DNA from 2 places in the Pseudomonas vanderleydeniana genome. Region 2 is predicted to be linked to the other one. Evidence: predicted binding sites of a transcription regulator. Region 2 holds the regulator's gene; the other holds the start of a gene.
What was found. Region 2 encodes sigma-54, which starts transcription at its own class of promoters, with help from an activator protein. Its sites were predicted from a motif close to ANTGGCATNNANNTTGCTNT; they were not measured.

Region 1 (4,033 bases), 2.0 Mb from region 2:
CGGGCTACCTGGTGCTCGCCGTGCAGCCAGACGCTGTTGCCTGGCGCCAGTTCCGGGCGGCAACGCAGGCAGGGCCGGAAGCCCAACGCCTCGGCGGCGGCGGCGCTGGGGTAGTACTGCACGTTCTCGACCTTGGGCGGTCGCGCGGGGCAGACCGGCCGGCAGTAGATGCGGGTGCTGAGCACGGCGGTGAAGAACACCCCGTCGAACCGCGCATCGCGGCTCAGGCGGGCCTTCTCGCAGATCTCGGCAGGGGGAAATGGCACGGCGTTTGTCCTGTTCATGGGCGCAGGTTAGCACCGGGCATGGAGGCGTACTCGCCATTTTCGGACAGCAATGACCAGGACTGTCGCAGAATATTCCAGGCAATAAAAAACCGGCCTGGTGGGGCCGGTTTTGGGGGATGGTGCCGGAGATAGGAATCGAACCTACGACCTTCGCGTTACGAGTGCGCTGCTCTACCGACTGAGCTACACCGGCGTGGCGCTAACGCTAGCATCGGGCGACGAACGGAGCAAGCTAATCGGGCTTGATCGCGATTACGCCTTGTGCCCAGAAGCGCGGCTGGAGATGACCACCATATTGTTGCTGGTAGAGCTTGTTGCGCTCCTCCAGGTGCGGCACGTCGCGGATGACCACGTAGACCAGGAACAGCACGGCGGCGGTGCTGATGCCCATCCAGGACCAGTGGATGAGCGCATTGGGTTTGGCGGGTTCGCTTTTCCAGACGTGAATGCCCATCAGCCAGCCGACCACCAGGGACAGCCACAGCTGGGAGTACGGCATGACGATCACGCCGTCGACCATGGATTGAGTCAGCGCGCCGATCAGGCTGGCGAACAGGCAGACACGCAGCAGGTCGACCGGATCGTTGGAGTCGGCGCGTTCGCGGACCAGGCGGAAAGTGGCCCAGAGTCCACGGCCGACCAGCCACATCACCAGCAGGGTGGAGGGGATGCCCCACTCGCAGGCCCACTGCAGGATGGCCTGGTGCGGGTGGGCGGCGATGGGGTTGTGGATATCGGCGAAGTGCATGGGGCCGAAGCCGAGCCAGGGGCGTTCGCGGATCATGTCCCAGGCTTGTTGCCAGAGGGGGCCACGGCCGGAGAGGGAGGTGGTGAGGCGGTCGCTGGCAGCGTTGGTGACCTCGATGCCGAGATAGCCGGTTAGTACGTTGAACAAGAGCCAGTAGAGGGTGATGCCGAGAGCGACGGCAAGGAGTTGCCAGGCGATCCAACGTTTGCCGGAGTGGCCGGCGATGAACAGCACGCAAGCTGCTGCCCCCATTCCTAGCCAGCTGCCGCGAGTTCCACCGGTTATACAGATCAACCACCAGAGGGCCAGGAGTGAGAAGACCAATACACGGGTAGAGCGCTGAGCGTGGGATAGCAGCAACGGAAGCGTCAGCAACGGCAGGGTGAAGGTTTGGAACTGACCGTAGAAGCGTTTGTTGGAGAAGCCTGCAATCAGGCGATCAGTATCCAAGACCGCAGGAGCAGTCATAAAAACATCAAGCCCGACAACCAGAAATTGAAAGGTCTTGATAGCGCAAAGCAATACAAGGAACAGCAACAAGGCTCTGTCACCCTCCTCACTCAAGGTAACCCTTGCCACGGAAAAAGCCAATGCCGCGAGGCATAAACCAACAGCCAAGGACAGCTCGACAAGGCCCCATTGCGGCTGGCGTGCCCCCAATGAAGAGCAGAGCCCCAGCAGGGTCATGAGGGAACAAGCAGTGCCAGATAGGCCGTCAAGCCTCCTCGCTGCAATCAGAGGAGTCAAAGACGCCATAAACCCCAGCGCCGTCAGCAAGACGAGAGCCTGAATAGAGCGCTGCCAGTCATGCCCACTGACTGGAAGAGAAATCGATACAGCCATCAGAACAAGACAGGCCAGCAGGTAAATTTTTCCTTTCAAAATGAGTGCACTATCAATAAATGAATTGGAACCAAAAAGCAGAGCAACGGCTATTACTGCTTTGGCACGTGACTTGCTGAGGATCCAGAAAAGCGCCAAACGTCAAAAAACAGAATCCATCAAGAGGTAGTACCCATGAACGCGATGCAAAAGGGCTTTACGCTGATTGAACTAATGATCGTTGTGGCGATCATTGGCATTTTGGCAGCTGTTGCGCTACCGGCCTATCAGAACTACACGAGAAAGGCAGCATACACCGAAGTTGTAGCAGCTATGGATCCGGTCAAAACAGCAATCACCATCTGTTTTCAACAAACGTCTGCTATTGGACAGTGCAACACTGCGGCGCTCTTGAATATCACGCTACCGACCAACCAAGCGGGCGGGGCCCTGAACACCATTGCCGTCTCGGCAGCAGGTGTAATCACCGCAACCCCCAACGCCTACAAGGGGATCGCTGCGGCCGATACCTGCACTCTCACACCAGATGCAAACTTTCAATACTGGACTTACGGTGGGAACTGTGTGACCAATGGGTATGTCAAAAACTAACGTAACCTAAGTGGTATCTGGCAAAACCCTGGAGTTAAGAGCCGCCGTAAGTACTTCGCTACGGCGGTTTTTCATGTCCCCAAAAAATATCGCAGTGTTTTATCAAGCAGACGGTAGCGTGCTACGCCACGACAAAAAATGACATTTTTTGTCACCCCCACGGTCAAATTTGGCACCGCCGCCCGACTAGGCTATAAGACTCCAAGTGTATGTGCCTGGTGCTCCAATGAACGATATCGCCCTTTCCGGCCTGGCCAAGCAACTGGTCGCGGCCGAGCTGATTACCGACAAGAACGCCCAGCAGGCGTTTCAGCAAGCCCAACGCAATCGGATCTCACTGGTCAGCTATCTGGTACAGAACAAGTTGGTAAAAAGCCGCCAGGTCGCAGAGGTCGCCTCCGAGCATTTCGGTGTTGCCCTGCTCGACCTGAGCTGTCTCGACAAGGAGAGCCAACCTAAGGGCTTGGTCAGCGAGAAGCTGATCCGCCAGCACCACGTCCTGCCCCTGTGGCGTCGAGGCAACAAGCTGTTTGTCGGCATCTCGGACCCGAGCAACCATCAGGCGATCACCGATATCCAGTTCAGCACCGGCCTGAACACCGAAGCCATCCTGGTCGAGGATGACAAGCTTACCGATGCCATCGACAAGTTCTTCGACAACCACGTATCAGGCATCGACGACATCGGCGATATCGACCTGGACGGCCTGGACATCGAGTCGGTCGACGATAAGAAGCACGAAGCCATTGCCGGTCAGGACGCGGATGACGCGCCAGTGGTGCGCTTCGTCAACAAGATGTTGCTGGATGCCATCAAGGGCGGCTCCTCCGACCTGCACTTCGAACCTTATGAAAAGATCTATCGTGTGCGCCTACGTACCGACGGTATGCTGAAGGAAGTCGCCCGGCCACCCATTCACCTGTCTGGTCGGATCGCAGCACGCCTGAAAGTGATGGCCAGCATGGATATTTCCGAGCGCCGAAAACCCCAGGACGGCCGCATCAAGATGCGGATTTCGAAGACCAAGGCCATCGACTTCCGGGTCAACACCCTGCCGACCCTGTGGGGCGAAAAGATCGTGATGCGGATCCTCGACCCTTCCAGCGCACAGATGGGTATCGATGCGCTGGGTTACGAGCCAGACCAGAAAGAGCTCTACCTCTCAGCCCTGAAACAGCCTCAGGGCATGATTCTGGTCACCGGCCCCACTGGTTCCGGCAAGACCGTCTCGCTGTATACCGGCCTGAATATTCTCAACACCGTGGACATCAATATCTCCACCGCCGAAGACCCGGTGGAGATCAACATGGAAGGCATCAACCAGGTCAACGTCAATCCGAAACAGGGCCTGGACTTCGCCCAGGCCCTGCGCTCGTTCCTGCGCCAGGACCCGGACGTGATCATGGTTGGTGAGATCCGCGACCTGGAAACCGCCGAAATCGCGATCAAGGCGGCCCAGACCGGCCACATGGTGCTGTCGACCCTGCACACCAACAGCGCCGCGGAAACACTGACTCGCCTGCAGAACATGGGCATTCCCGGCTTCAACATCGCCACTTCGGTC
Region 2 (4,033 bases):
CTACTGGAACATCAGCCCGGAACGTTTCCTGGAGCAGACGGCTGCACCGGTGGACGACAAGGCCATCGACTACTATGCGATCAACGCCCATAGCGTCCAGTACATGCCCGACGGCAAGGTGCAGTACGACATGACCGGCGACAAGGTCGAGCACCTGAAGGTCTCCGATGTCACCCTGGTGACCAAGCCGGATCTGCAGGTCTACCGCGGCACCGCCTTCCCCTGGCATGTCCAGAGCGAGCGCGCCGAGGTCAACCCGGACGGTACCCAGGTCGAGCTGATCGATTCGGTACGGGTCGCCCGCACCGACGAAAAACAGCGCCATGTCATCATTACCACCACCCGGATGACAGTATTCCCACAGAAGCAATATGCGCAGACCGAGCAAGCCGTTAGAATCGACGGCCCCAACGGCGTGACCACGGGCACAGGCATGAAAGCCTATCTGGAAGAAAGCAGGATGCACCTGCTATCGAACGTAAGAGGACAGTATGAGTCTCGTTAAAACCCTCCCTATTTTGCTCAGCCTGGGCGCAGCACTGGGAAGCGTGAGCGCCTGGGCTCTGCCGAACGACAGCGAGCAGCCCATCCGCATTCAAGCTGACGACGCTCAACTGGATGACAAGCAAGGCATCGCCACCTACAAGGGCGACGTGGTCATCACTCAAGGCTCGATGATCGTCAAGGGCAACACCGTGACGCTCACCCGGACCAAGGACGGCGCCATCGACGTGGTGACCTCCGTGGGCAACCTGGCCTACTTCGAACAGAAGCAGAAGGCCACCGACCCACAACCCGTCCGCGGCTATGGCAAGACCATCCAGTACCATGCCCAGCAGAACCGCATCGTGCTGATCGACCAGGCCAAGGTAATCAACGAAGGCAACACCACCGAAGGCGAGAAAATCGTCTACGACACGGTGAAGCAGGTGGCGACCGCCGGCCGTGCCAACGGCAGCCCGATCACCACACCGCGCCAACGCATCGACATGGTTATCCAGCCGAAAAAGAAAACTGACGAGCACAAGGCGCAGTAATGGCAACTCTGAAAGCCCAGCATCTGGCCAAGGCCTACAAAAGTCGCCAGGTGGTGCGTGACGTCAGCCTGTCGATCGAAAGCGGACAGATCGTCGGCCTGCTCGGCCCCAACGGCGCCGGCAAGACCACCTGTTTCTACATGATCGTCGGCCTGGTCCAGGCCGATCAGGGCCGCGTCCTGATCGACAACCAGGACGTCAGCCACCAGCCGATGCACGGTCGTGCCCGCGCCGGGATCGGCTACCTGCCCCAGGAAGCCTCGATCTTCCGCAAGCTGTCGGTGGCCGACAACATCCTGGCAATTCTCGAGACCCGCAAGGACCTCGACAAGGCCGGCCGTCGCAAGGAACTGGAAAGCCTGCTGCAGGAATTCCACATCAGCCACATCCGCGACAACCTCGGCATGAGCCTGTCCGGTGGCGAGCGCCGCCGCGTGGAAATCGCCCGGGCCCTGGCGACCGCACCGAAGTTCATCCTGCTGGACGAACCGTTTGCCGGTGTCGACCCGATTTCCGTGGGTGACATCAAGCAGATCATCCACCACCTCAAGGCCAAGGGCATCGGTGTACTGATCACCGACCACAACGTCCGCGAGACCCTGGATATCTGCGAAACCGCCTATATCGTCAACGATGGACAGCTGATCGCCGAAGGCGATTCGGACACCATCCTGGCCAACGAACTGGTCAAGGAAGTCTACCTGGGCCACGAGTTCCGCCTGTAGGCATCGGGGAGCCCGATACCCGCCTGAGCGCATGGATTTTCGATAAAGACCACTGCTTTTTCCGGCTTTTTATTGTTACAGCGCTCTAGGCAAACACTCCGGCTTCAGGCATATAATTTGCTTATGTTTGGCGCTCCGGCGCCCTGTAGTGGATGGCGCATGCGCGCCGGCGAATAAGGTGTTAAGCCCCTGCCATGAAACCATCGCTCGTCCTTAAAATGGGCCAGCAGCTGACGATGACTCCGCAGCTGCAACAGGCCATCCGCCTGCTCCAATTGTCGACCCTGGATCTTCAGCAGGAAATCCAGGAAGCCCTGGAATCCAACCCGATGCTCGAGCGCCAGGAAGAAGGCGACGACTTCGACAACAGCGATCCAATGGCTGACAAGGCCGAGCAGAACACCACTCCCGAAATTCCGGAAACCTCCTACCAGCAGGAAGCGGCCCCCACCGTCGACAACATCGACGAAGGTGAATGGAGCGAGCGTATTCCCAACGAACTTCCGGTCGACACCGCCTGGGAAGACGTCTACCAGACCAGCGCCAGCAGCCTGCCCGGCAACGATGATGACGAGTGGGACTTCACCACCCGCACCTCGGCCGGCGAAAGCCTGCAAAGCCACCTGCTATGGCAGTTGAACCTGGCACCGATGTCCGACACCGATCGCCTGATCGCCGTGACCCTGATCGACTGCATCAACAACCAGGGCTACCTGGACGAGACCCTCGAGGAGATCCTCGAGGCGTTCGACCCGGAGCTGGACATCGAGCTGGACGAAATCGAAGCCGTCCTGCACCGCATCCAGCAGTTCGAGCCGGCCGGCATCGGCGCACGCAACCTCGGCGAGTGCCTGCTGCTGCAACTGCGCCAGTTGCCGGCCAAGACCCCATGGCTGAACGAAGCCAAGCGCCTGGTCACCGACTACATCGACCTGCTGGGCAGCCGCGACTACAGCCAACTGATGCGGCGCATGAAGCTCAAGGAAGACGAACTGCGCCAGGTCATCGAACTGGTGCAGAGCCTCAACCCGCGCCCGGGTTCGCAGATCGAATCCACCGAAGCCGAGTACGTGGTTCCCGACGTGATCGTGCGCAAGGACAACGAACGCTGGCTGGTGGAACTGAACCAGGAGTCGGTACCGCGCCTGCGGGTCAATCCGCAGTACGCCGGCTTTGTCCGCCGCGCCGACACCAGCGCCGACAACACCTTCATGCGCAACCAGCTGCAGGAAGCCCGCTGGTTCATCAAGAGCCTGCAAAGCCGCAACGAGACGCTGATGAAGGTCGCGACCCAGATCGTCGAGCACCAGCGCGGCTTCCTGGAATACGGCGACGAGGCCATGAAGCCGCTGGTGCTGCACGATATCGCCGAAGCGGTGGGCATGCACGAATCGACCATTTCCCGGGTCACCACCCAGAAATTCATGCATACCCCTCGTGGTATCTATGAGTTGAAATACTTTTTCTCGAGCCACGTCAGCACCTCCGAAGGCGGCGAATGCTCGTCCACGGCGATCCGCGCGATCATCAAGAAACTGGTTGCGGCGGAAAATCAGAAAAAGCCGTTGAGCGACAGCAAGATCGCTGGTTTACTGGAGGCACAAGGCATTCAGGTCGCCCGTCGTACCGTCGCCAAGTACCGCGAATCCCTCGGGATCGCGCCTTCCAGCGAACGGAAGCGGTTGATGTAACCGCCGGGCGTGCCACAGCGTTCCAGTGGCAAGCCACCAGGCTTGCCGCTTTATGCACTGGCAACGAAGGAGAAGCTGTATGCAAGTCAACATCAGTGGACACCAACTGGAAGTGACCGAACCACTGCGTGCCTATATCGGCGAGAAGCTCGACCGATTGGAACGCCACTTCGACAAGATCACCAACGTACAGGTGACAATGGCCGTCGAGAAGCTGAAGCAGAAAATCGAGGCCACTTTGCATATCCACGGCGGCGAGGTGGTTGCCAACGCAGAACATGACGACATGTATGCAGCGATCGACCTGCTGACCGACAAGCTGGACCGCCAACTGAAAAAGCATAAGGAAAAGAACCTGCACCTGCTCCAAGGTACGGGTCGCTAACACCCTCCCATGATTCGACTTGAAAATATCCTGACCCCCGGCCGTTCCCTGGTGAACGTGCCGGGCGGCAGTAAAAAGCGTGCACTTGAACAAATTGCCAACCTGATCAGCCGCGAAGTGCCCGATCTGGAAATGCAGGATGTCTACGAGAGCCTGATTGCCCGTGAAAAGCTCGGCTCCACCGGTTTTGGCAAT

Region 1: the regulator sigma-54 is predicted to act here: its motif matches at 1,978-1,997, upstream of HU752_RS05360 (pilin).

The regions. Positions count from the first base shown of each region.
Region 1 covers NZ_CP077093.1:1,196,064-1,200,096, reverse strand. The annotation lists gene HU752_RS05375 (AlkA N-terminal domain-containing protein) at 1-284, opposite strand, end outside; tRNA gene HU752_RS05370 (tRNA-Thr) at 405-480, opposite strand; gene HU752_RS05365 (O-antigen ligase family protein) at 520-1,878, opposite strand; gene HU752_RS05360 (pilin) at 2,062-2,469, shown strand; gene pilB (type IV-A pilus assembly ATPase PilB) at 2,696-4,033, shown strand, end outside.
Region 2 covers NZ_CP077093.1:6,203,856-6,207,888, forward strand. The annotation lists gene lptC (LPS export ABC transporter periplasmic protein LptC) at 1-505, shown strand, start outside; gene lptA (lipopolysaccharide transport periplasmic protein LptA) at 492-1,037, shown strand; gene lptB (LPS export ABC transporter ATP-binding protein) at 1,037-1,762, shown strand; gene HU752_RS27920 (RNA polymerase factor sigma-54) at 1,957-3,453, shown strand; gene hpf (ribosome hibernation-promoting factor, HPF/YfiA family) at 3,533-3,838, shown strand; gene ptsN (PTS IIA-like nitrogen regulatory protein PtsN) at 3,848-4,033, shown strand, end outside.